Regions from separate parts of the Paraburkholderia sp. IW21 genome, predicted to be linked through region 1. Evidence: riboswitches for the same ligand, from Rfam matches in the RefSeq annotation. Region 1 holds a riboswitch; each other region holds the start of a gene.
What was found. A riboswitch is a leader RNA that binds a small molecule or an ion and turns the genes downstream of it on or off. The one in region 1 is predicted to bind cobalamin.

Region 1 (9,576 bases):
CTGCCTGACGCACGCCGGACGCTAGCGGCGTTCCGCCGCCGCCACCCACTGGCCTTAGCCATCGCTCGTTCCACCAGCGCGGCACGGCGGGACCGAAACGCAGATCCGCGCCAGCCCCGCCAAAACACACCAGCGCCGCCTCGGCACGCGAGGCACTGGCGCGATCAAACAATGCAATCAGCAGCCCCTTGGCGAGCGCGAGGCGCTGGCCGCCAAGCATGGACCCGGAACAGTCGAGCACGAAGCAGTGCAGCACACCGCCTCGCGGCGCCTCAGGCACGAAGCGAAGATGCTCCGCGCGCAGCCTGTCTTGCCGCATCGCGGCGAGCGTCGGCGCCCATGCAATGCGCTTGCCCGGCGCGCCTTTCAAGCGGCTGCGCGAACCTGTACCCGCACCTTGCCGCCATCGAAAACCGCTGCGCGAGCCAGCGGCGGCGCCCTTCCGATGGCTTAGCGTTTTTTTGCGGTGAGCGGAATAACGCCTTTGACCTGCGCGACGCTCGCGGGCTGCGGCGGCAAGTAGCCCCAATCGCTATCGCCGGCAGCGACGCCCGGCGCTGCATCTTGCGAAGACGCCTTCGCCTCGATAGAAGCATGCGGTGTTTCGTTCTCAGACGCGCCGCCCCCTGCACGAGCCTCGTGATCGTGGCGCCGATGCATCAACACCGCCTCGGCGACCCGCTCGACATGCTCCGCCGTGACCGCATCCGCCCGCTCCAGCGCCGCCAAGGCTCTCGCCGCACGCAGCATCACGAGATCGGCACGCAGACCATCCACCGTGGCCTCGATGCACAGCGCGCTGACATGCGCATGCACGGCATCGTCGAACGCAAGTCGCGGCAGCGCTTCGCGCGCCGCACGGATCCGCTGAACGTACGTCTCCTGCTGCTGCGCATATTCCGCGCGAAAACCCTGCGGATCGAGATCGAACGCAAGACGTGCTTTCACAATCTGTTGACGCACCTGCGGCTCAAAGCAGTTCTGCAACTCGACCATCAAGCCAAAGCGATCGATCAGTTGCGGCCGCAACTCACCTTCTTCCGGATTCATTGTGCCGATCAGCACGAAGCTCGCGTCGTGACTATGCGAAACGCCATCGCGCTCAACGGTATTCATCCCACTCGCCGCCGCATCGAGCAATGCATCGACGAGCGCGTCGGGCAGCAGATTCACCTCATCGACATAGAGGACACCGCGATGCGCTTTCGCAAGCAAACCGGGCGAAAAACGCACTGAGCCATCGCGCAACACAGTTTCAATATCGAGCGTGCCGATCAAGCGGTCTTCACTGGCGCCGAGCGGTAAATTCACCAGTTGTCCTTCCGGCAACAGTTCAGCGAGCGCGCGCGCGGCAGTCGACTTCGCCGTGCCGCGCGGCCCGCTGATCAGCACGCCGCCTAGACCCGGATCGATCGCGGCCAGCAAGAGCGCCTGTTGCAACGGCGCCTGGCCGATCAGCGCGGCAAAGGGAAAAGCGGATCGTTGAGTCGCAGCGTTCATGTTTGCATTCCTTCGATCTGCTGCTCACTCGCGAGCAAATGCTGTTCGACTTGCTCGCGATAGTCGCCGGGTGCTTGCCACAAACCGCGCTGCATCGCTTCGAGCAGACGCTCGCAGATCGAATGCATGGCGTGCGGATTGTGCCGCTGCAAGAACTCGCGCGTATCGGTGTCGTTCAGATAAGCATCGGTGACGAGCGCGTATTGGTAATCGGCGATCACGCGCGCGGTCGCATCGTAGCCGTACAGATAGTCGACCGTCGCGGCGATTTCAGCGGCGCCCTTGTAGCCGTGACGCTTCACACCATCGAGCCATTTCGGATTGACCACGCGCGAGCGGATCACGCGGGCGATCTCTTCGTGCAGCGTACGCACGCGCGGCGCCGCCGGATTGCTGTGATCCGCGTGGTACACCTGAGGCTGATTGCCCGTCAGATGCCGCACCGCCGCGACCATGCCGCCCTGGAACTGGTAATAGTCGTTCGAATCGAGCAGATCGTGCTCGCGGTTGTCCTGGTTCTGCAGTACTACGTCCATCGCGGCGAGACGTGTGCCGAATGCGTGCCGCGCTTCTTCGCCAGCGCTTTTTTGCGTGTAGGCATAACCGCCCCACGCCTGATACGCGTTCGCGAGATCGGCGTCGGTTTGCCATTGCTGCGAGTCGATCATGTCCTGCAGACCGGCACCGTAAGCGCCAGGGCGCGCACTGAACACACGCCAGCCGGCACGCTTGCGCGCCTCGGCGGCGTCCATGCCGCGCGCGATGAGCGCATCCCGTTCGCGCAGCACGCGCGCGCGGATCGGGTTCAGGTCTTCAGGCTCGTCGAGTTCGGCCACCGCCTGCACGGCGGCGTCGAACAAATGCATCACGTTCGCGAAGGCGTCGCGGAAAAAGCCGGACACACGCAACGTGACGTCGATACGCGACCGGTCGAATGCCTCGATCGGCATGATCTCGAAGTCGGTCACACGATGACTGCCCGGTGCCCACTTCGGTCGCACACCGAGTAAAGCAAGTGCCTGGGCAATGTCGTCGCCGCCGGTGCGCATGGTCGCGGTGCCCCATACCGAGAGCCCAATCGCACGCGGGTAGTCGCCTTTTTCCTGCAGATGCCGCTCGATCAGTTGCTGCGCGGATTTCAAACCGAGCGACCACGCCGCCTGAGTGGGAACGGCACGCGTATCGACCGAATAGAAGTTGCGGCCGGTGGGCAGCACGTCCGGACGTCCACGCGACGGTGAACCGCTCGGCCCCGGCGGCACGAAGCGCCCTTCGAGGCCGCGTTTGAGATTCGACATTTCCTGTTGACCGCAGGCGTCAAGCCGAGGCAGCACGTCGTGACGCAAGCGCTCGATTACACATTCGGCCTGCGGTAAGGCCCCAGCAGCGGACACAGTAGCGTGCGTTTCATCGCCACACACACCCCGCAACATCTCGGCCGCCAACAGTTCCAGACGCTCGCGCGTATCGCCGCTGTGCCGCCACGGCGCATCGCTCACCCGCCGTAAAACGTCAGGACGCGGACCGTCCCACACCGCCGACCAATCCACCGACAACGGATCGAACAGATGATCCATCCGCAGATCACGCGCCAAGGCGTCGATCAAACCTGCCTTACCGCGTTGGCCATCGCCGACCGGAAAGCGCCCTAGCGCCAGTAACGTATCGCGCCGCTGCACTCCTTCAGGCGATTGCCCGAACGTATGCAAACCGTCGCGAATCTGCGCTTCCTTCAACTCGCACAGCCACGCATCGACGCGCGTCAGCAGCGCATCTTCATCGTCCTGCCCGTTCGGCCTGTCAAGACTCAGCTCTTCATGCAGCTTATGTTCGACGATGGTCGCGAGAATCGTGCGCCTCAACAGCTTCGAGCGGCGCGGATCGACCATTAGCGCTTCATAGTATTCGTCGACCTGGCGCTCGAGATCCTGCAACGGTCCGTAACTCTCGGCGCGCGTGAGCGGCGGCATCAGGTGGTCGATGATGACGGCCTGCGCGCGACGCTTCGCCTGACTGCCTTCGCCTGGATCATTGACGATGAACGGATACAGATGCGGCATCGGCCCAAGAATCAGATCGGGCCAGCAGGCGTCGCTCAACGCGACGCTCTTGCCCGGCAGCCATTCAAGATTGCCATGCTTGCCGACATGCACGACCGCGTCGATGCCGAACGGGTGACGCAGCCAGAAATAGAAAGCCAGATACGCATGCGGCGGCACGAGATCGGCGTCGTGATAGCTCGCGTAGTCGCCCTGCTCGCGCGAACGTGACGGCTGAATCCCGACGAACGCATGCCCGCAGCGCCAGCCTGCGATCATGAACCGGCCACGCCGCAACGTCGGATCCTGTTCGGGCGCCCCCCAGCGTGCGTTCAGCGCATTGCGCGCTTCAGCGGGCAACGCGTTGAAGTACAAAAGATAATCGTCGAGCGCGAGGCTTTGCAGCGCGGGCCGCAAATCACGCACGACCGGATCGTTCGTCACGCCCTCAGTCAGCTTCTTTAACAGCGCATCGCCGTCGACGGGCAACTCGCCTAACCGATACCCTTCGTCGCCCAGCATCGACAGAATGCCGACCACCGAGGCCGGCGTATCGAGCCCCACTCCATTGCCGATGCGCCCTTCGCTCATCGGATAGTTGGCGAGAATCAGCGCAACTTTCTTGTCCGCGTTATCGAGCGTGCGCAGACGGCACCAGCGGCGGCTCAGTTCGGCAAGAAAGCCGACACGTTCGAGGTCCGGCTGATAACGGACCACATCGACTTCGGTGTGGGGACAACGATAGGCGAGCCCTTTGAAACTGATGGCCCGCGTGATGATGCGGCCGTCCACTTCCGGCAGCGCGATATGCATGGCGATATCGCGCGAGTTGAGGCCTTGATTGTCCTTGAGCCAGTCCTCGCGATTGCCGCCGCTCAGGATCACCTGCATCACCGGCGCGTCGCCGGCGAGCGCAATCGGCTCGGGGTCGTCGATGGCTGACGCGGCGAATGCGGTCGTGTTCAGCACCAGCGCGACATCATGTTGCGCGCACAACTGCTGCACGACTTCGCGGCTCATCGCATCTTTCAGCGAGGTAATCGCGATCGGCAGCGGATTCAGGCCTTGCGTGCCGAGCGCATCGATAAGGGCGTCGAACACGGCGGTATTGGCCGCTTGCAGATGCGCCTTGTAAAACAGAATCGCGGCGACTGGCGCGTCCGTGCGCCAACGCGCCTGCCAGTCGGCAATCGTCGGCGTATCGCGTTCGGGATGGTAGAGCGTAGCGGCAGGCAACGCGCGCGGCGGCGCCGGCTCGCGCCCCCAGCCGAGCTCGCGGTGGGCGATGCAGCGCAGGAACGCCTCGGCATTCTGCGGACCGCCCTCGCGTAGATAGCGCCATAACTGATGACACAGATCCGCGTCGGCGGTGCTACGTGCAAGCAGGTTCGGATCTTCCTGCAGATCGCCGGAGAACATCGCGAGCGTCTGCTGCTTGCGCTCGGCGAGCGCAACCACCTGTTCGATCCCGTAAGGCCAATACGCCTCGCCACCAAGATGATCGACCACCACGACACGCGCATGCTGCAACACGTCTTCGACATAAAAATCGACCGAAGCCGGCTGCCGCAAATACGTGACGTTCGCGAGCCGCACGCTCGGAAAGCCTTCCCCCAGCCGAGGAAACACGCTGGCGAGCAGCGACAGCGTGGTATCGGCCGAGCTGAGCACCACGATATCGGCGGGCTGCTGATCGATACGGATCACGCCTTGCGTATCGTCGACAAAGCCGCCCGGCGTAGTGCGCAGCAGATGCATGACCGGTTACGCCTGTTGCGGCTGGGCGCGCGGAACTGCGGCCAATGCGGCTTCGAAGGCGTGCTGCAGAACGGCTTGATCCAGGTCTTCACCGATCAGCACGAAACGGCTTTGCTGTCCCTCACCGGCTTCACCGGCTTGCCAACGGCGATCGAAGTAACTATCGAAACGACGGCCCACGCCCTGGATCACCAGACGCATTGCCGCGCCCGGCAACGCCGCGAAACCTTTGACACGGTAAATCGTGTTCGTCTCGACCAGCCCTTGCAACGCGGCGATCGCCGCTTCGCGCGACGAAACATTCGCGTGGACGACCACCGAATCGAATTCGTCATGGTGATGATCGGCGTCGTCAGCCGAACCATGGTGATCGTGGCGCAGGTGAATCGTTTCTTCAGAAGCTGCTTCGAGGCCCAGCAAGGTATGCAGATCGAGCTGACCCCTCTGCGCGCGCACGATCTTCACTTGCGGCGGAATTTCCTCGCGGATGGTGGCCTCGACTGAAGCTTGATGCGATTCGTCGAGCAAATCGGTTTTGTTCAGAATCACCAGATCAGCCGCAGACAATTGATCTTCGAACAGTTCGTGCAACGGCGATTCGTGATCGAGATTCGGATCGGCTTTGCGTTGCGCATCCACGGCAAGTGGATTGTCGGCGAACTGGCCACTCGCCACGGCGGGACCGTCCACCACGGTGACTACCGCGTCGACGGTAAAGCTATTCTTGATCTGCGGCCAGTTGAACGCCTGCACCAGCGGCTTCGGCAACGCGAGACCCGAGGTTTCGATCAGCACGTGATCGATCTGCTCGCGGCGCTCCACCAGTTTTTCCATCACCGGGAAAAATTCTTCCTGCACGGTACAGCAGAGGCAGCCGTTCGCGAGTTCATACAGTTGGCCTTCAGTCTCGACGCCGTTTTCATCGCAGCCGATCCCGCAACCCTTGAGGATTTCCCCGTCGATGCCGAGTTCACCGAACTCGTTGACGATCACCGCGATGCGCTTGCCGCCCGCATGCTGAAGAATGTGCCGCAACAGTGTGGTCTTGCCGCTGCCGAGAAAGCCCGTGACGATGGTGACGGGGATCTTGCGCATTTGAGTTTGCATCGTGAGGTCCATCCGTAGGAGTTGCACGTGCACGCCGGCGCGTTTGTCTGTATCGGTCAAGCCAACGGGGCTGATGCCCTGAAAGCACGGACGATAACAAAACACGGGGATGAACAACGGCGTTACCCAGGCAACAGAAAAACAGAAAACGCGAATGAGATCATGAACGCAGCGCCGCATCCCCGCGGCGTTCGTTCTTCGTATTCTGGCCGGTATCCGGGCTGGCGAAAGCGCCGCTTCCCCTTCCCGAGCGAGTGGTTTCTCGCCCAGTGGGTATATGCCTACGCGGCCTTGCGCGTGGACATCGAAGCCGGCTCCGCGGCGCCAGGCAATCAACCTGGAACCGCTTTTCGCTTACCGTTGCGGGGGCAGCACAGGTTGACCCTATCCATGGCAGGCGGGCACCCTGTTTCCCGTTTAACTGCATGCGCACGAGCGCGCACACGAGCACCAAAGTGCGTGCGAGTGTAGGCCCGCGGCCCCGCGCCGTCAAGAAAACGCGGGCCTCGGCAGCGGGCCTCGGCAGGGCCTTTCCGCAGTGCCGGCGCCGCCTGTGGTGTGCTATCGTATGCGCGCGTTTGGTGCCCGCACATGCGTTCGCATGTGCAGTTAAACGGGAAACAGGCCGCGCTCGCTGCGCTCAACCTGTGCTGTCCCCGCAACGGTAAGCGACCTGCGGTGCTTTCGCATCGCGCATGCGTTTTTGATGCCACTGTCTGAGGAATCCGACGGGAAGGCAAAACGCATGAGGCCGCCAGCCCGGATACCGGCCAGACGCGGAGGCGGCGAACGTCACGCTGCCGGCCGCCGGAATCCGCGAGGGACGGATGTGAAGGCGCTGAAGCACGACGTGGCGCCGCTGTTTGCGTTTCCCTATGGGAAACGCGCGAGTGGCGTTTATCGTCGTGCGTAATTCTCGTAGCACCGCATGACCTCGATTTCCGCCATCTGGAGCGCATTGCCGCTCCGCCTTTTCCCGCTTGTCACGACATGGCGCACGCCATGCATGCCGCAATGAGCCGCGCCTGGCTGATCGGCGCCGGCCCCGGCGACGTCGAACTGATGACCCTCAAGGCGATTCGCGCCTTGGCGCAAGCCGACGTGGTGCTGGTCGACGATCTGGTGAACCCCGACGTACTGCAGTTCGCGCGCGCCGACGCGCTGGTCGTGTACGTCGGCAAACGGGGTGGGCATCCGTCGACGCCGCAGGCCGGCATCGTCGCGCAGATGCTCGAACACGTGCAGGCCGGGCGCAGCGTCGCGCGTTTGAAAGGCGGCGATCCGTTCGTGTTTGGCCGCGGCGGCGAAGAACAGCAGGCGCTGCATGCAGCGGGCATCGAGGTGGACGTGATCAACGGCATCACGGCGGGGATCGGGGCGCCCGCGGCGATCGGCATTCCGGTCACGCATCGCGATCACACGCAAGGCGTGGTGTTCGTCACGGGCCACGGCGCCGGCAGCGGCGAGCCGGACTGGGCCGCACTCGTCGCCACGCGCATGACGCTGGTGATTTATATGGGCATGCGGCGGCTGAACGATATCGCCGGCGCGTTGCTCGCGGCCGGCATGAGCGCCGACACGCCGTGTGCCGCGATTGAATCCGCGACTCGTCCTGAGCAACGGCACGTGCTCGCGCGACTCGGCGCGTTCGCGGAAGCGGTCTCACGCGCCCGACTCGGCTCCCCGGCGATCGTGGTGATCGGCGGAGTGGCGTCGCTGGCACTCGCGCGGGCCGCTGCGAATACTGGTGAGGCTGGCGCGGTGGGAGGGGCGCAAGCGGCTAACTCGGCGGCGGCGGACGCTTCTGATGCTTCGGACGCTTCGGACGAGCCATGAAAACGCTGACCGTGGGCATCGGCTGTCGCTTGCACAGTTCTGTCGAGCAGATCGAAGCCGCTGTGCGCGCCGCGCTCGGCGCGTATGCATTCAACGCAATCAGCACGATTGCCTCGGTCGACACCAAAGCTCACGAAGCAGGTTTGCTCGAATTCTGCGCACGTCACGCGTTGCCGCTGAAACTGTTCAGCCGCGAGCGGATTGCGGCGACGCCCGTGGACGACCCGTCCGCGGCCGCTCGTGAATATCTCGGCGTAGACGGCGTCTGCGAGCCGTGCGCCTTACTCGCCGCGGCGACCGAATCCGACGCAGCCGACGCACCCGGTGCGGCCCATGCGTCAGTCGCGTTCGAAACGCCCAATGCACGGCTACTCGTGCGCAAAACCGTACACAACGGCGTCACAGTCGCGATCGCATCGACGACTGCTTCACCCGCCCACGAACATACAAACAACGATACCCAAAAACAGGACCTTCCATGAAGACCGACCCCGAATCGCATCAACGCATGACCGAGCGCCGGCGCGAAGGTCACGAGAAAAAGCAGGCCGGCGCCACCGTTGAAAAAGGACTTCTGATCGTCAACACCGGCACCGGCAAAGGCAAGACCACCGCAGCCTTCGGCATGGCTGTGCGCGTGCTTGGGCACGGTATGCGCCTCGGCGTCGTGCAATTCATCAAAGGCGCGCTGCATACCTCGGAGCGCGACTTCCTCGGTGCGATCGCCAATTGCGACTTCGTCACGATGGGTGACGGCTACACCTGGAACACGCAGAATCGCGACGCCGACATCGCCACCGCGCGCAAAGGCTGGACCGAAGCACGCCGGATGATCGAAAGCGGCGACTATCAGATGGTGATCCTCGACGAACTGAACACGGTGCTGAAGTACGAATACCTGCCGCTCGACGAAGTGCTGTCGGTGCTGAACGCGCGGGCTGAAATGCTGCACGTGGTGGTGACCGGCCGCCACGCGCCGGACGCGTTGATCGAAGCCGCCGACCTCGTCACCGAAATGCGCATCGTCAAGCATCCGTATCGCGAGCAGGGCGTGAAAGCACAGCGCGGCGTGGAGTTCTGAACCATGTCCGCGTCCCCAAAGGGGATTTCCTTCGCGGCGTGCCCCGCCCTGTTCATTAGCGCGCCGGCTTCGGGTCAAGGCAAGACCACGATCACAGCCGGCCTCGCGCGCTATCACCGGCGGCTGGGGCGGCGTGTGCGCGTGTTCAAGACCGGCCCAGACTTCCTCGACCCGATGATTCTGGCACGCGCCAGTGGCGCGCCGGTGTTGTCGCTCGATTTGTGGATGGTGGGCGAAGCGGCCTGCCGCAATCTG
Region 2 (9,576 bases), on a different contig from region 1:
ATGCTCGCCTGGCCGCTGTTACCCGCTATCTGTGTTGCACGGTTCGCGGCGTTACGCTCGAGCGTTCGCATCGCCCAACCTGACACGGCGTCCCGTGTCGTTGCGATGTTGCCCTTTGCGTCATACGTGTAGGTCCAGTCTTCAATCTTCCTGCCGTCCTGGATGACGGTGGCTGACAGAAGACGACCCACATCGTCGTAGCGCGCGCCGACTGTCATTTGACTACCCGTTCCGACCGCCTGCAGTCCCTGTTCGCCTGTCAGGTCGGTCGTTTCCCGCTCCGCGTAGCCCGTGACGTTGCCTCGCGAGTCATAAACGAACGCGCGGACTTTGCCCGGTGTAGCGAGCAGATGCGGACGCAGCGAGTTGTCATCGTTGTACTCAATCGTCGTTACCGTCTTCTTCCCGGGGACGGTTGCAATTGCCTTCGTTGGCCGGTTGGCGCTGTCCCAGGTGTACTGGACATCTCCATCAGGAGTCTGCCTCTGCTTCAGATTCCCTGCTGCATCCCACACACGCGATACCGTGCCGCCTGGCGTAGCAATTGAACGAGGACGCCGCGTATCCAGGACATCAAAGGTGTACGTGCTCCTGCCGGACATGTCGCTGAGCGTCGTCATGCCGGGACCATAGCTGAGCGACACATTACGCGTCGTGTCAGGATGGGTAACCGAGATTGCACGCCCGCTGGAATCGTAGGCCCACGTTGCAATCCTTGAACCGGATTCGTCCTTTACGCCCGTCAATGCGTTGGGGAAGCGGGCATCCTCGTACAGATACTGACGAACGTGGTCATATGGTGCAGTTACCGAAACAAGATTGCCCTTTCCGTCGTAAGCATAGGACGTCGGCATTCCCAAAGGATCTACCAGGGTAACGACACGGTCGCTATTGTCGTATTCCAAACGAATTGAGGTCGCCGTTGCCGGTATCACGTTATCGGCCGGCCACTCGGCGATCGATGACAGGCGCTGCCTGCCGTCATAGAAAACCTTGCGGATCACACCCGTGCGGGTCGTTTCGGAATAGAACTTACCGGTGGTATCGGAGTAGGCTTCCGTCGTACCCGGCAGTTCGTCCTTCAGGTAGAAGTAACCGTCGCCCGCTTTCGTCAGGGAGAGCCCGCGATTTCCTGGTACGACCCACGCTCCGCCAATCCACTTGAACGTCAGAGCTTGCTGGTCACCCCGATAGGCAACAATGTGCGGCACGCTCGCGTTGATCCCGAGCAGGTCGAGCCTACGCTGCCAGTTATTGACCCAGTTGCGGCCCATCGCTGTCTGCGTGGTGTCATAGGGCTTCGAAAGATACGTGCGCTTAAAGACAAGTGGAAGCGTGTCGCCGCTCGCGAAGTCAGGCTCGGAAAGCATGACAATGCCCTTTGCCGGCAACACCGGGTCCGCGACGGGGCAGGAGTCGTCGGACTGAGGCGGGACCGGTACGCCGCCGCAATAGTCGGCTATCCAATCCGAGGCATTAGGACAGTTGTAGTAATTCAATGCGTTATAGGGATCGTCCGGGCCCGTCGACATAGGCGAAGTGCCCGCGACCTGGATAGCGCAGGTCGGGGTCCCGGGAATCCCGAGAGATTTCTGGTAGGTCTGCATGCATTGCATGTAATCTGCCGCGTTGGCGCCAAACGCGACCATGAGCAGCATGAATGCGGCGAGCAGGCGTGCCGTTATTCCCGTTGGTCTCTCATCAAGTCTTTTGTTTTTCATAGTCATCCTTATTGGTTGTACTTGTTTGAAGCCCAAGCACTCTATAAAGAAGACTCGATAGTGGAAATCCGACAAATCCTAAACTTGTGACTTCCCTGGCCTCTCGCAACAGACGCTTGCGACGCCAGCCAGAACAAGCCGTAAGACGTCACGAAAGAACATGCAGGCCATGGACACGCAATAACGGCGACAACAAGAAAAGCAGACGCAGAAAAGCCCTCGCGACTAGTCCGGCCACGAGATATTCCTGCGCGAAGGTAGAGGGAAGCTGAGAGGCCGCATCGGGCCGACAAGGAAGAAGGGGACTGGGCGTCCCCATGAAAACCGAGCTATGCGTGACCTAGCCGTTCAAGCGAACGCTCCAAAGTTATCCCCAGTTTTTGTCCATAAGCCTGTGGATAACATTCTGGCAAGCACGCCAAGTACCTGATGTCTTTGGCTTCTCTGGCGCTGCACGTCCGCGCGACCGCGACCGCCCTCGCGGTCGCGCCTCTCGATCAAAGGTAAGCAGACTTCGCCGCGCTGCGACTCGCGGGAATCAACAGCTTGCTCCGCTCGACCATTGCGCCAAACAGCAACCCGATGGTCGTCCACATAATCACTTGCATCCCAATTGCCGCCACGCGAAACTTCCACAACAGCGTCGCCGGGAAACCTGCCGGCACTTCGTTGATTGTCGGCATCGACAACTGCACAGCAGCAATGATCACGATGAACACCAGGCCCGCCACAATCGATCCGTTCCACGCGCCCAGCTTCAGCGCCGCGCGGCGCCGCACCTTCAGCGAAAACACCAACGCCGTCAGCGAGATCGCGATCATCAGGAAGAACAAGCCGGTCCTGGTCCCGATCGTCCCGGGGTCGCCCACTGACGGAGGATTCGCCGGATACTTGATGCTCGGAACGATCACCAGCGCGACAAACGCGCCGAGCGCCAACCATGCGGACAACGCGCGTGCACTCAATGCGCCGACGCGGCCATATGCATACGCGAACACCAGCGAAAACAACCCACCGAATGCGGCGCCATATGCCACGACGCCAGTCAACAGGCCCAAGCCCGCTTGCGTGCCGCGGCTTACGAGTTCCTCTTCATGCCCGTGTTCGTGTGCATCGGCGCCCGCGGCCTCGGTCTTTTCCTCGAAGGAAATCGCCTGACTGACCTGCGGCTCGCCCACCACTCGGGCAAAGCCGAACGTGAGGAGTCCCGCGGCGATGCCTGCAAGCATCCCGCGCACCAACAACTTACCAACCATGGTCGACTCCGTTAGTGGCAGGGAAAGCCGAGCAGATGGCGGCCGTCGTGCACGAATTCATGCACGTACATGCCGGGAATCAGTGACGTGGCACCCTGTTCCGCACCAACGAAATAAAGCGCGAGCAACAGCAGCAAGCCGCCGAACACGACCCAGGGCAACAACTCACGCAGTGGAATCGGCGTGGGTTGAGCGGCGGGCAGAGTCGCGGAATCGAAAACAGCGTGGGTCATACGGGACATCTCCTGGGGGTAACGCGCCCCAATAGTCGATTGAAAAGGAATAGTGCGAAGCTCAGGTCTGGCTTTCGGCTGTGAATACCGAATACAGTGGCGCGACCGCGCCGGGTTCTCACCGGCTTCCGTGCTTCGCAGTGCCGCTATTCTACGCGCTAAACTTTGCCTCTCGATAGCGCCAGGCATGGTCGCACGCCTCCCGCTTTAGTCTGGGCCTTCATGGAAATGAACTGAATGGACACACGGCTGTTACTGGTCAGCCACGCGTCGACCGCCGCAATGCGCGCAGGCCGTTTCCCCGCCGACGATCCACTCGACGCACGCGGCCTCGCCGAAGCCAGCGCGGCGCGAGCGCGTCTGTCGATTCCGGACGTCGTGGCGGTCTTCGTCAGCCCAGCCGTATGCGCGCGCGAGACGGCGTCGGCCTTAGGTCTCGTCGCAACCGTCCACAAGGGACTGGCGGACAGGGATTACGGTCGATGGCATGGCCGGCGTCTCGCTGATCTCGCCGTCGAAGCGCCGCAAGATCTCGCTGCATGGACGCACGATCCCGACGCGGCCGCACCCGACGGCGAGTCATTCAGTCAACTCGTCAAGCGGGTAGGACAATGGCTCGATGCAATGAGCGAAGAAATCAGCAGGCTAACGGGCGATGCTGCGTTAAGCGACGCAATGGGCGGTGCAATGGATGCGGCGCCAAGCAAAGCAACGAGCGGCGCGCCGCGCAATAGGCGAGATGTGGTCACCGTCACGCACGCGCCGGTGATCCGGGCAGCGATCGTTCATGCGCTCGGGGCGTCGCCCGCCGTCTTTCCACGCATCGAAGTCGCGCCGCTCTCGGTCGTCGAGTTGCGATGCGCGCGACGCGGCTGGACATGGTGGCCCGCCACTCAGTAACGGCTACGGCTGCGCGCATGGGGACAGCTTGGCCGCGTCGAAACTCCTCTTCCGCTCACTTGCCCGAGACAACCAGCCTCAGCTTGTTCGAACCAGAACGCGTCAAGGTGATATCGGTTCGCCTGGCACGCGTGCCTAGATAAAAGTGCTGACGTCCCGGCGAATTCTGATCGTGCGTCGCGTCCGGCAAACACGATGCGATATCCGCCGCGACGGCCTGCAGGGCGTCCGCATTCGAGCCGGCGTCGTTGTGCGGCGTCCACGTGCATTGGTAGCTGCCGTGGTTCGCTGAACATTGCGCGTCATCGCCGTAGGGTTGCGCGATGCCCCTCCCGTCATCCGGCGTCAGCGAGGCTAAACCGCCTGGCGCCGTCGCGACGATACGTTTGAGCGATGTGCATGGGCTGGGCGCATCGTCGGCATTCGCACTCTGCGGCAGCCATGCGCTCAGCGACAAGGCGGCAATCGCGGCAATAAGCATGAGGATCTTGTTCATGTCGGCGCAATCCTTCGAACGGGGCGCTATCGCGACAGCACGCTTCGTGCCTATGGAAGGGCGGCAAATCGATCGCACGAGCCGAGTGCACCAGAAAGTGGCCTGCACGGCGATCATCACGTTGCTCATCGACGCTGGCAAACAGCGCCTGTAGGCATACAAATTGCGGTCACACCGTACCGGCAAAGAAAATACCGCCCACTAAATTGACGCCAACCCGTTACGCAATGTCTAACCAACCTGCCGCCGGCATACCGGCCCGTCTCTCCTGCGGAATACAGGGAATCGACAACGTTCTGGGGGGCGGTCTCACGCCGCACCGCCTATACCTTGTCGAAGGTGCCCCCGGCACAGGTAAAACTACCCTCGCGTTGCAATTTTTACTGCAGGCTGCCGCCGACGGCCAGGTAGGGCTATACATCACGTTGTCCGAAACCCGCGACGAGCTGATCTCAGTAGCGGACAGCCACGGCTGGGACATCAGCACATTCAGCATCCTCGAACTCCTGTCCGACGAAGGCCTCGACCCGCAATACGAACAAACCGTGCTGCACCCGGCCGAAGTCGAACTCGGCGAGACCGTGCGCAACGTCATCGAGCAGGTCGACGCGCTCAAGCCCGTGCGCATCGTGCTCGACAGCCTCTCAGAGTTGCGTCTGTTGTCGCAGAACCCGTTGCGCTATCGCCGGCAGATTCTGGCGCTCAAGCGCTATTTCGCCACCCGCGAATGCACGGTCCTCCTGCTCGACGACAATACATCGGACCCCGGTGATGTCCAGTTGCACAGCATCGCGCACGGCGTGATCAGTCTCGACAACCTCGTGCACGACTACGGCGGGAACCGGCGACGCATGCGCATCTCGAAGATGCGCGGTATCAAGTTTCGCGAGGGCTATCACGACTTCACCCTCGACACCGGCGGCATCCACGTTTATCCGCGCCTCGTCGCGGCGGAGCATCATGCGGAATTCAATACCCGAGTGCGCAGCACCGGCACGCCGGGTCTCGACGCGCTGCTCGGCGGCGGTTTGATCCCGGGCACCAATGCGCTATTGATCGGCCCGTCGGGCGTCGGCAAGACCACCACGGTGGTGTCGTGCCTGGTCGCAGCGCTAGATCGTGGCGAGCGCTGCGTCTACTACGTATTCGACGAGACCCTCACCACGCTCATGATCCGTTGTGCGACGCTCGGCATGCACCTGGCGCCGCACGTCGAAAGCGGCCTGCTCACGTTGCGCCAGATCGATCCGGCAGAAATCTCGCCCGGCGAATTCGCCTGCGACGTGCGCGAATCGGTCGAGGACAAGGGCTGTAAGTACGTTGCCATCGACAGTCTGAATGCCTATCTCCAGGCGATGCCCGGTGAGCGCTATCTGCTGCTGCAAATGCACGAACTGCTCGGCTATCTGAACCAGCAAGGCGTCATCACCATGCTCGTACTGGGCCAGCACGGCATCATCGGCGAGGTGCAGAGCGACATCGACATCAGCTATCTCAGTGACGTCGTCGTGCTGTTCCGCTATTTCGAACACCACGGCGAAGTGTTGACGGCCGTCACCGCGGTGAAAAGCCGCGCGAGCGCACACGAGCGCTCGATCCGCCAGTTCCGGCTCGCCAGTAACGGCGTGGAAGTCGGCGAAGCGTTGCGCGACTTCGAGGGCGTCCTCTCGGGGCTACCCGCCTACCGCGGGGGCACCGCGCTGCTCGGTGCGCCCGACCGCGTCATCAACACGTCCAGGCAATAACGCCATGGAGCAACGCGTCCTTATCCTCGCGCCGTACGGCCGCGACGCCGATGTAATTGCCGAGGTTCTCCACAAGGACGACCGCGAATGTGTCGCTTGCCGCGATGCCGATGCGCTCACCGAAACGCTGGATGCCGGCGCGGGCAGCGCGCTGATCGCCGAAGAGGCACTCGCGAACGGTCATGCAGCGCGGCTGTTCGGCTGGCTCGAACAGCAGCCGACGTGGTCCGACTTCCCCTTTATCCTGCTCGCCGCCAATCGCGTCGGGCGCCGGTCGGCACGCGGCCTCGAAGTGCTCGAGCGGCTCGGCAACGTAGTGGTGCTCGAGCGCCCGCTGAACTCGGAAACGCTCCGACGCGCGGTAGGGTCCTCGCTGCGGGCGCGCTCGCGGCAGTATGAGTCGCGCCGCCAACTGGCCGAACTGATCGAGGCGCAAGAAGCGCTGGTGCAACTCAATGATTCGCTGGAGAGCCGCATCGCCGAGCGCACGCACGAGCTCGCTTCCGCCAACAACCGGCTGATGATGGAGATTCACGAGCGCGCCAAAGTGCAGGCGGTACTGGTGCAGTCGCAGAAGATGGAGGCGCTCGGGCAACTCACGGGCGGCATCGCGCACGACTTCAACAACCTGCTGAACGTCATCATGGTCAACGCGGAGCTGATCGCGCGAGTCGGCAGCAGCGATCGTATTCGTGCAATGGCCGCCACCGTCAAACGCGCGACCGAGCGGGGCGCGAAACTGACGGGCCAATTACTGACCTTCTCGCGCAACAGCAATCTCGATCTGAAAGCGGTGGACGTGGTCGCCTTGCTGCAAGGCATGCGCGACATCGTCACCGTGTCGCTCGGTTCGAGCATCAGCTACATCAACGAATCCGATTGCGAAGAGATGTGGACTGAGGCCGATGCCAATCAACTCGAACTGGCCATCCTCAATCTGGCGATCAACGCGCGCGACGCGATGCCCGGCGGCGGCCGGCTAGGCGTTCACGTGAAGGAGCGCACGGCCCCCGATCAAACCCTCAAACACGGCCGCTATGTCGTGGTCGAAGTCACCGACACCGGCTCCGGCGTGCCCCCCGACATCGTCTCGCGCGTGTTCAATCCATTCTTCACGACCAAGCCGATCGGCAAGGGCACCGGCCTCGGCTTGAGCCAGGTCTACGGGATCGCGCGGCAAGCCGGCGGCACCGCACGCCTGTTCAGCGAAGAAGGCACCGGCACCACGGTGGAGATCTGGCTGCCGTTACGCGAGCGCGCGGCTCCGCAAACCGAGGCGGTATCCAATGTCGAGGAGAACGCGGTCGGCGAACAACGCGTGCTGGTCGTCGAGGACGATGGCGAGGTGCGCGCGATGCTGGTCGACTGTCTGAGGATGCTCGGCTATACCGTGACGGAAGCCGCGGACGGACGGGCCGGGCTAGACCGTTTAAAGGACGACAATCCCGATTTGCTGATGGTCGACTTCGCGATGCCGGGTATGAACGGTATCGACGTCATCGCCGAGGCGCGCAAGATGCGCGAAGACCTGCCGGTCATCCTGGCGACCGGTTATGCGGACGTGGATATTTCGGGCCTCGCCGTCAAGCGCTGCACGATCTTGCGCAAACCCTTCCAGCTCGACGATCTGGCACGTACCGTACGGCTCGGCCTCGCGGCCTGAAAGAAGTCCCCGGGCGTGTCATGAGTTGTCACATTGCGGCATGAGGCTGCTACCAAGTACGTCTTTACGAAATATTCCAATTCAATAGTTTGCTAACGAATATTTTAGAAATACAATACCGGCCATGTCGAATCTCGATGCCTTGCGCCGGACCGTTAGTGGCACCCTGGTCGTCGCTGCCAGAAAATGGCGGCGCACAAGTCATGGCGTGCTCGCGGCCTTCAACGTTTCCGAAGCGTGCGCCACGCCGCTGCTCACCGCCAGCCGGCTCGGCGAAGCGGTGCGCCAGGTCACGCTGGCCGAATACATCGGTATCGAAGGGCCTTCGCTCGTGCGGCTGCTCGATCAACTGTGCTCGGCCGGCCTGATGCGCCGCGACGAAGATCCCGAAGACCGGCGCGCAAAAACCGTGGTGCTCACCGACGAAGGGCGCGCCGTCACCGCGAAAATGGAAGAAGAGCTCGTCACGCTACGTGCTCAGGCTCTGAAAGGCATTTCACGCAGCGATCTCGAAGCGACCTTGCGAGTGCTGGCCGCTTTCACAGCAGACGCCAAAGACTCGGCGTAACGGTTTATGGTCTATCCCTCCCTTCGTGACTGGCTGTTCTCGGTCAAGACGTTTGCCGCGGCGATGATCGCGCTCTACCTCGGTCTGGCGCTCGAGCTGCCGCGGCCGTACTGGGCGATGGCCACCGTCTACATCGTGTCGAATCCGTTTGTCGGCGCGACCCGCTCCAAGGCGCTCTATCGTGCGCTCGGCACCGTGCTCGGCGCATCGGCCGCGGTGCTGCTGGTGCCTCCGTTCGTCGAATCGCCGTATCTGTTCAGCGTGATCGTCGCGTTGTGGACCGGCACGCTGCTGTATCTGGCAGTGTCCGACCGCACCGCGCGCAGCTACGTGTTCCTGCTGGCGGGCTATACGATGCCGATCATCGCGCTGCCTTCCGTGACCAATCCGGGCGGCGTGTTCGACCTGGCGGTGAGCCGCACCGAGGAGATCACGCTCGGCATCGTGTGCGCGAGCATTGTCGGCAGCACGCTGTTTCCGAGCCGGCTCGCGCCCACCATCATCGAGCGGACCGACGCGTGGTTTCGCGACGCCGCGTTCTATGCAACCGAAACGCTGTCCGGGCGCATTGCGGGCGCGGCGATCTCGGGGGCCCGCCAGCGGATCGCAGCCACGATCAACGGGCTGGAACTGCTGCTGAGCCAACTCGCCTACGACCACACCCGCCCGGACATTCTGGCGCGCGCGCATGAACTGCGTGGGCGCATGGAGTTGCTGCTGCCGATCATGTCGTCGCTGGCCGATCCGCTGATCGCGCTCTACAACAGCGGCCGCCAGAGCTGGCCCGCGGGGCTCGAAGCGTTGCTGGCCGATGTCATCAAATGGTTCAGTGAGCCGCTTCCCGCCACCAGCGAGGGCTATCACCCCGACCCCGTGGCCGACCGGTTGCGCGCGCGCATCGTGGCCATGCAGCCGCCGCCGGCAGCGCTCGCGGGCTGGGACGGTGCGCTGCTCTCGAACGCACTGTGGCGCATGAAACAGGTGGTCGATGTGT
Region 3 (9,576 bases), on a different contig from region 1:
CCCTGATGAATCGACGCGATATACGCCGAGCACGAGAACGGCCGCACGATGCCGGTGGTGCCGAGAATCGACAAGCCGCCGAGAATGCCGAGGCGCGGGTTCATCGTTTTCAGCGCGAGTTCTTCGCCTCCTTCGACGCCGATCGTCACTTCGAAACCGCCGTGGTATCCATGCTCCACCGCGAGATCGGTCAGATGCGCGGTCATCATCTTGCGCGGCACCGGATTGATCGCCGGTTCGCCGACCGGCAGCGTGAGGCCGGCACGCGTCACCGTGCCGACACCCGGCCCCGCCCGAAAAATCACGCCCGGTTCAGCGCAAAGCCGCACGCGGGCGAACACGATTGCGCCGTGCGTCACGTCGGGGTCGTCACCGGCATCCTTGACGGTGCCGGCTTCCGCGCCGTCGGCGCTCAGGCGGCAAAACACCAGCGGCATCGGCACATGCTGGCCCTTCGGCAACACGATCTCCGCGACCTCGCTGACGACACCCGCAAGCAGCAGGCGTGCCGCCGCGAGCGACGTCGCGGTGGCGCAACTGCCGGTCGTGTAGCCGCTACGCAGCGGCGCGGGTTGTTCGGGCGTTTCTTCGCGCATTACGGTTGAGCAGGTGAGTCGGCGGCCTTGGTGACTTCAAGCAGCGTGATCGGCAGCGCCTGGCGCCACGTATCGAAGCCGCCAAGCGGCTGCGCGTCGGCGAGCGCGATGCGGGTCAGCGTGCCGCCATATTGCTCACGCCACGCCGTCAGGGCCGCCTCGCCTTGCAAGGTGACCGCGTTGGCGACCAGCCGGCCGCCCTCACGCAGACGCGCCCAGCAAGCGTCGAGCACGCCCGGCACCGTCGCGCCGCCGCCGATGAACACGGCATCCGGCACCGGCAGCCCCGCCAACGCATCAGGCGCGCGGCCGGCCACCAGTTGCAAACCGGGCACGCCCAACGCATCGCGATTGTGCTCGATAAAACGCTGCCGCTCCGCGTGCCCTTCGATCGCGATAGCGCGGCAGGTCGGGTGCGCGCGCATCCATTCGATGCCGATCGAACCGCTACCCGCGCCCACATCCCACAGCAATTCACCCGGCGTCGGCGCAAGGCGCGCCAGCGTGATCGCGCGTACGTCGCGTTTGGTCAACTGACCGTCGTGGCGAAAGGCGTCGTCGGGTAAACCGGAAGTCAGCGGCAGACGCGGAGCGCCTTCCGTTGCACAGCATTCGAGCGCAATCAGGTTCAGCGCCGCCACTTCGCCCGTGGACCATTGATCCGCTCGGCCGTCGATGCGCCGCTCGAGATCGCCGCCCAAATGCTCCAGTACGGTCATCCGGGTCGCGCCGAAACCGCGGGTGTCGAGCCATTCGGCCAGCGCAGCAGGCGTGCGTCCGTCAGCGCTCAACACGAACACGCGCGCGCCGTCATGCAAATGGGTATTCAACGTCGGAAGCGGCCGGCCTACCAGCGAGACCGTCGCGACATCCTGCAATGGCCAGCCGAGCCGCGCGGCCGCCAGCGACAACGACGACGGCGCGGGCAGCACCCGCAACTCGCCTGGCGGCAGCTGCCGCGCCAAGGTCGCACCGACCCCAAACAGCATGGGATCGCCGCTCGCCAGCACGCACACGGGGGCCGCGCGCTCCGCCAGCAACGGCGCGAGATCGAACGGACGCGGCCATGCCGCACGGCGCGCGGCGAGGCGCGCAGGCAACATCGCCAGATGACGTTCGCCGCCGTAAACCACCGACGCTTCCAGCAAAGCACGCCGCGCGGGCCTCCCCAAGCCGGCGAAGCCGTCATCGCCTATGCCCACCACGGTCAGCCACGCCGGCATGCATCCATCCTCATTCTGTATCTTCAAATAGTGCGCTGTGCCACGCCGATCAAAGCGTCCAGCCTCGTTGTGCTGTTCGAAAAAAGGCATAATACAGCCGCCGGTGCCCTTCGGGGCCGAAGAGGGAACACAGTGTCACTGTGGCTGCCCCCGCAACTGTATGCAGCGAGTCCGCCTGCGCTCCGCGCCACTGGTTCAACCGGGAAGGCAGCGGCGGACCATGACCTGCCAGCCAGGAGACCTGCCGGCGAGACTGTTCGTGCCAGCCTACATCGGGCGGGGTGTACCGATGCCGCAGTAATGCCCCTCGCGGCTTGCTCGGGCCGTCGCGCGACGCTAAACCCGGTGTCCGTCTTGAATCAAGCTTCGCCCTCCACCGCTTTACCTGACGCAGCCCTTGCGCTGCGGCCGTCGGCATGCCCGGGGCTGCTGCGCATCGTCGCCGCGCGCGACGGTGGGATTTGCCGGATCAAATTGCCCGGCGGCGAGTTGAGCGCGGCGCAGGCTGCCGTGATCGCCGACGCGAGCGAGCAGCACGCGGCCGGCGTGATCGAGCTGACCAATCGCGCGAATCTGCAAGTGCGTGGGGTGCGGGTCGGCCATGAAGCGGCGTTGATCGCGGCGCTGATCGATGCGGGCCTTGGCCCCGCTCCGGCGACCGGCGCAAGGCAAGCGTCAACCTTGATACCGGCATCCGCTGCAGACGATGTGCGCAATGTGATGGTGAGCCCTGCTGCCGGACGCGATCCGTTTGCGCTGTTCGACACCACGCAGCTCAGCGCCGAACTGCTCACGCTGCTGCAAACCGAAGCGCGTTTCGCGGGGCTATCGCCGAAATTCGCGTTGTCGCTCGACGGCGGTGAGCGTCTTGCCCGGGTGGATCATCCGCATGATGTCTGGTTGGCGGCGACGCAAACTGAAGACGGTGTGCGATTTGTGTTCGGTTTGGGGGGATGCCCAGCTGCGGTGACGAACGCGGGTGCGGGTGCGCTTGCCGCTGTACTGCCTTCGCAAGTCCCTGATCTTGTCCGCGCACTGCTGCACACGTTCCTCGATCTGGCTGCAGCCGATGCCATGCGTATGCGTCACCTGCTGGCCGCACATTCCGTCGACGCCGTATTGCAGCACGCTCAAACGTATGTCGATTTTCCGCTGTCACGTGACCCATCGCTCGCGAACTGGCGACGCGCCACGCCAGCCGACGCCACGCTGCGACTCGGCGCGCACGCGCAACGGGTAGTGGGAACGTGGCACGTAGGCGGCCAGCCGCCGCTCGGACGCCTCGACACCGCGACCTTGCGCGGCGTTGCCACGCTCGCGCAACAGCGCGGCAACGGTACGCTTCGCATGACCCCCTGGCAAAGCGTGTTGCTGCCCGATATCGCATCGGACGCGGTGCCTGCCGTGCTCGCCGCAATGAACGCGCTAGGCCTCGCCTGTGACCCCGCGCAGCCTGGTACGCGCTTGATCGCCTGCGCCGGCTCTACAGGCTGTGCAAAAAGCCTCGCCGATACCAAGGCCGACGCGCTGCTTTTAGCGGATCGCCTGCCCGACGGTGTCGACGTCCATCTAAGCGGATGCCAACGCTCTTGTGCCGCCGCGCACCGCGCGCCCTACACGCTGCTGGCGGTGGCCCCCGGCGCATACGACCTTTACCGACGTGACGCCTCACCGGGTTTCGGTGACTGCGTCGCGCACCAACTCACGATCGAACAGGCCGCCGACATGCTCGAACACCTGGTCCGGAGCCCTTCAGATGCTTGATTACATTCGCGACGGTCAGGAGATCTATCGCCAATCCTTCGCGACGATACGCGCGGAGGCCGACCTCTCGCGCATCCCCGCCGACCTCGAAAAGCTCGCCGTGCGCGTGATCCACGCGTGTGGCATGGTCGACGTGATTGAAGATCTTCGGTTTTCTGAAGGCGCAGGCGCTGCAGGCCGCGCGGCACTCGCGCAAGGCGCGCCGATTCTGTGCGATGCCGGCATGGTGGCGCAAGGCATCACGCGCGCGCGATTGCCCGCTAACAACGAAGTGATCTGCACACTCACGCACGAAGACGTGCCTGGATTGGCGCGCGAACTCGGCAATACGCGCTCGGCCGTGGCGCTCGAATTGTGGCGACCGCATCTGGCCGGGAGTGTCGTCGTGATCGGCAACGCGCCGACCGCGCTGTTTCATCTGCTCGACATGCTCGACGCCGGCGCGCCAAAACCCGCGTTGATTCTCGGCTTTCCAGTGGGCTTTGTCGGCGCGGCCGAATCGAAAGCAATGCTGGCCGAAGACAGTCGCGGCGTGCCCTACGTCGTGGTGCACGGCAGACGCGGCGGCAGCGCGATGGCCGCCGCCGCGGTGAACGCGCTGGCCACGGAGGTCGAGTAAATGACCGTGCAAGGACGTTTATTCGGCCTCGGCGTCGGCCCCGGCGACCCGGAACTCATCACACTGAAAGCGCTGCGTTTGCTGAAGGCGGCGCCCGTAGTCGCGTACTTTGTCGCGAAGGGTAAGAAGGGCAACGCGTTCAGCATCATTGAAACGCATTTGCATGACGCTCAGCAGCATCTGCCGCTCGTTTATCCGGTCACCACCGAAGCGCTCGAGCCGCCGCTTTCCTATGAAGCGATCATCGCCGATTTCTACGACACCGCTGCGGAGATCGTCGCCGGCCATCTCGGTGCAGGCCGCGACGTCGCGGTGATTTGTGAAGGCGACCCGTTTTTCTACGGCTCGTATATGTATTTGCACGACCGGCTCGCGGCGCGCTTCGAGGCCGAAGTCGTGCCCGGCGTGTGCTCGATGCTCGGCGGTGCGGCTGTGCTCGGTTCGCCGCTGGTGTATCGCAATCAGAGTTTGTCGGTGCTCTCCGGCGTGTTGCCTGAGGACGAATTGCGCCGGCGTCTCGCCGATGCGGACGCCGCGGTCATCATGAAACTCGGCCGCAATTTCGACAAGGTGCGGCGCGTGCTCGGCGAACTCGGTCTCGCGCATCGCGCGCTTTACGTGGAACGCGCGACGATGGGCAATCAGCGCATCGTGCCGCTCGCCGACGTCGATCCGATGGCGTCGCCGTACTTTTCGCTGCTCGTCGTGCCGGGGGAAAAATGGCAAGGATGACGCCGCCCGCGATTGTGATCCTCGGCGTGGGCGCGTTGACGACTGCGAGGCGTATCCAGGCCCTGTATGCGGGTTCCCAGGTGCATGCTTTGCATGGGCGTGTCGAGGCTGATGTCTCGTACACGGAGCTCGGCGCGCATCTGCGTGGTTTGTATGCGCGCGGCACGCCGATCGTCGCGTTGTGCGCGGCTGGGATCGTGATTCGTTGCGTCGCGCCGTTGTTGTCGAACAAGGGCGTCGAGCCGCCGGTACTCGCGGTTGCCGAAGACGGCAGCGCGGTTGTGCCTTTGCTCGGCGGACTAGCCGGCGTCAACGTGATGGCGCGTGAGATTGCGGCTGCGTTGGCTGTATCGCCGGCGATTACGACGAGCGGAGAATTGCGCTTCGGCACGTGCGTGCTGAATCCGCCTGAAGGCTATGCTCTCGCCGATATAGCGCAAGGCAAGCGCTTCGTTTCGGACCTGCTGGCGGGCGAAAACACGCGGATCGAAGGCGACGCACCGTGGCTCGACGATGCGCAACTGCCTCGCTCTGCGTCGGCGCGTCTCGCGATTCGCGTGACGCCGCGCGTGTGGGATGGGCGTGATGACGAGTTGGTGATTCATCCGCGGAGTGTGGTGGCGGCGGTGACGGGTGCGGGTGCGGGTGCGGCGATCGCAGCACGCGTGCGCGAGGCATTGGACACGCATGGTCTTGCGGCGCTTTCACTGGCGGCACTCCTGGCTTCGGCAGAACGAATGGCAGACCCGGTGCTTGCCGAGGCCGCAGCGAGCTTGAACGTGCCGCTGCGCTTCGCACAGACACGTCCCGAAGATGGCGAGCCGCCAGGCAGCTTGCTGCATGCTGCGTTACGCATCCCCTACGAAACGCTCCACAAGGATTCAGATTCAGGCGTTGCGCTGGCATTGGCGCCTTTGGCAATCGATCCAGAGACGATCGGTCGTCCGCGCGGCCGATTGACTGTGATCGGCCTCGGCCCCGGCAGTGCGGAACTCATGGTGCCCGCCGCTCGCACAGCGCTGAACGAAGCCACCGATATCCTCGGCTACGAAACCTACGTAAAAATGGCCGGGCCGTTTCGCGCGGATCAACGCGTACACGGCACGGACAATCGCGAGGAGATGCAACGCGCGCGTCACGCGTTCGAGTTGGCCAGCACGGGACGGTCCGTGGTGATGGTGTCGTCGGGCGACCCCGGCGTGTTTGCGATGGCGGCTGCGGTGCTTGAAGCGCTGGAAGGCTCGCACGCCCCGGATTGGCGCGCAGTCGAATTGTCGATCGTGCCGGGCGTGTCAGCGGCCATGGCCACCGCGGCTCAAGCCGGCGCGCCGTTGGGCCATGACTTCTGCATGCTGTCGCTGTCCGATAACCTGAAGCCGTGGACGATCATCGAAAAACGCCTCCGGCATGCGGCCGAAGCGGATCTGGTGATGGCGTTTTATAACCCGATCTCCCGCGCGCGACCGTGGCAACTCGACAAGGCATTGGATATCGTTCGGCAATATCGCGCTGCGGTTACCAAAGTGGTGCTCGGGCGCGATATCGGCAGACCGGGCAGTACGCTGCGTACGATTACGCTCGGTGAACTGCGCTCATCAGATGTGGATATGCGGACGATGGTGATCGTCGGATCGTCGACGACGCGAGGGTTTGCTAACGGCGTCGACGGTGGTGAGTGGGTTTATACGCCGCGATGGTATGAGTGAATCGAAGCGCGCCGGCCGATCGCTGCCGCATGCATCTCCTAAGCCGCCGCCTTCAAATCCTCGATCGCGCGCTGCCTGACACCCAGATCATCCCAAAGCTCCGGATGGCACGTAAAAACCAGAATCTGGTGCCGCGTAGCCGCATCGATCAGCGCGCGCTTGATCGCATCGCGCCGCGCCGCATCGGTATGCACGGCCGCATCGTCGAGCATCAGCAAGGTCGGGCGGCCCGACGCCTTTAAAAGATCCGCATAGGCCAGCCGCGTCAAAATACCAAGTTGTTCCCGCGTGCCGAAGCTCAACGCATCGAGCGTATCCGCACGGCCATAACGATCCAACGTCGCGGGACTCAGATCGTCGCCAAGCGCAATCGTCGACTGCGGGAAAATCCGCTTGAGGTAGTGTCCAAGCCGTTCGGTCAACGGCGCACGCAGTTGCGCCACGGCCGCATCGCGTTCGTCGACGAGCACCTCGTCGAGCAAACTCAACGCACTTGCCCGCAAGCCAAGTTCGTCCTGGCGGCGCGTGGCCTGCTCCACCGATGCCTTCAGCAAGGCAAGACGCTCCCCGAGTCCTGATGCGCCGACCGTCTCCAACTGACTGCGCACATGCGCGATCCGCAATTGCCGTTCGTGTTGCTCGTTGCGCGCGAGTTCCGCCGACGCGCGATAGCGTTTCGCCTCAGCCGCCGGATCGTCCAGACGCGCCGCTTCCAACTCACGCTCGCGTCCTTCGAGCTGCTTCTTCATCGCCTCGACCTGCACGCGCTGCTCGACGATTTTCGTCTGCCACTGCGCACGGTTGCGGCAAAACGCTTCGTCGCCCAGTTGCGCTTCCTTGCGTTGCAACTGCGTGGCGAGCGATTCCGTCGTGGCCGTCGCGGTGGATTTGCTTTCCGCCGCCTGCGTCAGTACTTTTCTGGCGGACTCCAATGCATCACGCGCGATGTCGGCATTCCGGCGAGCCTCGTCGAGCGGTAACGCGGTGGACGCGTCAGGCAATAGAGCCAGCCGCTCATTCGATGTTTGCAGCCGTGCGGCGGCCGAAGCCAACGCTGCACGCAGCGCGTCGATACCTTGCGGTGCATGCACCTCAAGAATCTTCGCCTGGCTTTTCTGCTGTGCGACCAGCGCCTTCCATTGCTCCTGCCTAGCCTCGGCTTCGCCCGGCGATGCCACGCCCAGCGTCTGCAACACCTGCGCATGCCGGGTTTCGAGCGACACCCGCTCCGACAATTGCGCGGACAGATCCGAAACGCCCGGAATCACACGCAATTCGCCTAGTTCGCCCAGGCCGATCAGCTTCTCCTCGTCGAGCGGCAGCACGCCCTCGCCGCTTACCTTTGCACCGCCGATCGTAATCGCACCATTCAGCCGGTATTCGATACGCGTCATCGCCGCTTCGGTCCGCGCGCGCAGCACGGTCAACTCGGCATCGAGCGACTGGAGCCGCTTCAATTGCGCGCCGTCGATTTCAAGCGCGGCAGCGGCGCGCGTCGCCTCCAGCACGGCCTCGTTCGCCTTGCCCGCAGCGGCGATCGCCGCTTCAAGCCGCTCGCTCTCGGCGCGATGCAGCGCGATCTGGCTGCGCAAATCGCCCGCGGTCACCGCAGCGTTAGCGAGTTCGTGCGCGCGGTTCGCGTCGGCGTACACCTGTTCGAATTGCGCCACGCTCGCCTGAGCCTGCGCATGTTCGTTCTGCAGCGCCGACACGTTGGCTCGCGCGACGTCGAGTTGCTGACGCTCGCGCGCCACGGCCGCTTCCAGTTCGGTCGCGCGCTGCTCCTGCTGCACCGACAGCGCCAGTTCCGCATCGCTCAATTTCAGCGACTGCACGAGGCCCTGAAAACTGCGTTCGAGTTCCGCCGCGGCATCGGCGCGTTGCTGCGCCTGCACGGCCTTCTGCTCATGAAGCGCCCAGGGGCGCTTGCGCTGCGCATCGTCGAAGGCTTCCTGCTGCGTGGCAAGCCGCACGATGTTCTCGTCGAACTGCTGGCGCTGCTGCTCCAGATCGTCGCGCTCTTCAATCAGCGCAGCCAAGGTCTGCTCGGCTTCGGCCAGCGGCCCGGTGGACTTCTGCGTGCGCGCAGTGAGCAGTTGACGAAGCTCGCGCTGCACGGCGGCAATCAGCGCATCCTCGCCCGCTGATTCGCTGCTGCCCGACAGTTGCGACAACGCATCGCGCAGATACTGCGCCGCGTGTCCCGTGGAATCGCGCACCTCCTGCGTGCCGCCTTGTTGCACCCACAACAAACCAGGGACGCCGGCGTTTTCGGCCTTGAGCGGTCCACGCGCAGGACGCGAAAAGCCGAGCAATGCGGCGAGCTTGTCTTCTGCTTCATCCTCGCCGAACACCGCCTGACCGATTTTCAGCTCGCAGCGCTGCCGAGTGACGAACTGCTTCGACAGCTTGCAGCCGGTGCCGTCCATATCGAACGTCACTTCGACCGACGGCTGCCCGCTCGCCTTACCCCACGGCAGCAGATCTTTCAGATGCGAGGCCTTGTAGCGTTCGAGGAACACCGCCCGCACGGCTTCGGCGATCGTGCTCTTGCCGGCCTCGTTCGGGCCGGTGAACAGATTGAGTCCGGGCTCTAGATCGTCGATCACGAGCCGTCCGGTGAACTGCTTGAACTCCTGAATCGCGATACTTTCCAGCTTCATGCGGACCTCGCTTCGCGCGGCAACTCACGTTGAAAACGCGCCAGAAGCAACAACGCCTCCGCCGCGCGCTTGACCTGTTGCGGGTCGGACTGCGGGTCCTCCTGCAAGCCTCGCAGACGCGCCACCACCTTGGCCAGGTAGCCGCTCTGCGCGCCGAGTTCGGCGAGGTCGTCGGCGGTGGGCAACACTTGCAGGCCGCTCAGATCGACCCGTAGGGCGCGCACTCGCGCGCGAGTCTCTTCCACCGCGACGCGAATCGCTTCGGCTTCGGCC

Region 2: linked by a shared signal. The riboswitch ahead of ACAX43_RS30915 (CbtB-domain containing protein) and the one ahead of cobA (uroporphyrinogen-III C-methyltransferase) in region 1 are both predicted to bind cobalamin.
Region 3: linked by a shared signal. The riboswitch ahead of cobG (precorrin-3B synthase) and the one ahead of cobA (uroporphyrinogen-III C-methyltransferase) in region 1 are both predicted to bind cobalamin.

Annotation. Positions count from the first base shown of each region.
Region 1 is NZ_JBGGWA010000012.1:221,324-230,899, reverse strand. It holds gene ACAX43_RS26295 (VWA domain-containing protein) at 1-319, opposite strand, end outside; gene ACAX43_RS26290 (ATP-binding protein) at 451-1,500, opposite strand; gene cobN (cobaltochelatase subunit CobN) at 1,497-5,297, opposite strand; gene cobW (cobalamin biosynthesis protein CobW) at 5,304-6,404, opposite strand; cobalamin riboswitch at 6,594-6,874, opposite strand; cobalamin riboswitch at 6,967-7,194, shown strand; gene cobA (uroporphyrinogen-III C-methyltransferase) at 7,419-8,240, shown strand; gene ACAX43_RS26270 (cobalamin biosynthesis protein) at 8,237-8,722, shown strand; gene cobO (cob(I)yrinic acid a,c-diamide adenosyltransferase) at 8,719-9,321, shown strand; gene ACAX43_RS26260 (cobyrinate a,c-diamide synthase) at 9,325-9,576, shown strand, end outside.
Region 2 is NZ_JBGGWA010000019.1:41,746-51,321, reverse strand. It holds gene ACAX43_RS30925 (DUF6531 domain-containing protein) at 1-1,721, opposite strand, end outside; gene ACAX43_RS30920 (CbtA family protein) at 2,219-2,977, opposite strand; gene ACAX43_RS30915 (CbtB-domain containing protein) at 2,989-3,210, opposite strand; cobalamin riboswitch at 3,253-3,391, opposite strand; gene ACAX43_RS30910 (histidine phosphatase family protein) at 3,448-4,110, shown strand; gene ACAX43_RS30905 (hypothetical protein) at 4,166-4,606, opposite strand; gene ACAX43_RS30900 (hypothetical protein) at 4,605-4,760, shown strand; gene ACAX43_RS30895 (ATPase domain-containing protein) at 4,834-6,351, shown strand; gene ACAX43_RS30890 (ATP-binding protein) at 6,356-8,014, shown strand; gene ACAX43_RS30885 (MarR family winged helix-turn-helix transcriptional regulator) at 8,139-8,582, shown strand; gene ACAX43_RS30880 (FUSC family protein) at 8,589-9,576, shown strand, end outside.
Region 3 is NZ_JBGGWA010000007.1:135,101-144,676, reverse strand. It holds gene ACAX43_RS18265 (cobalt-precorrin-5B (C(1))-methyltransferase) at 1-596, opposite strand, end outside; gene cbiE (precorrin-6y C5,15-methyltransferase (decarboxylating) subunit CbiE) at 596-1,819, opposite strand; cobalamin riboswitch at 1,904-2,083, shown strand; gene cobG (precorrin-3B synthase) at 2,165-3,583, shown strand; gene ACAX43_RS18250 (precorrin-8X methylmutase) at 3,576-4,202, shown strand; gene ACAX43_RS18245 (precorrin-2 C(20)-methyltransferase) at 4,203-4,934, shown strand; gene cobJ (precorrin-3B C(17)-methyltransferase) at 4,931-6,640, shown strand; gene ACAX43_RS18235 (AAA family ATPase) at 6,679-9,303, opposite strand; gene ACAX43_RS18230 (exonuclease SbcCD subunit D) at 9,300-9,576, opposite strand, start outside.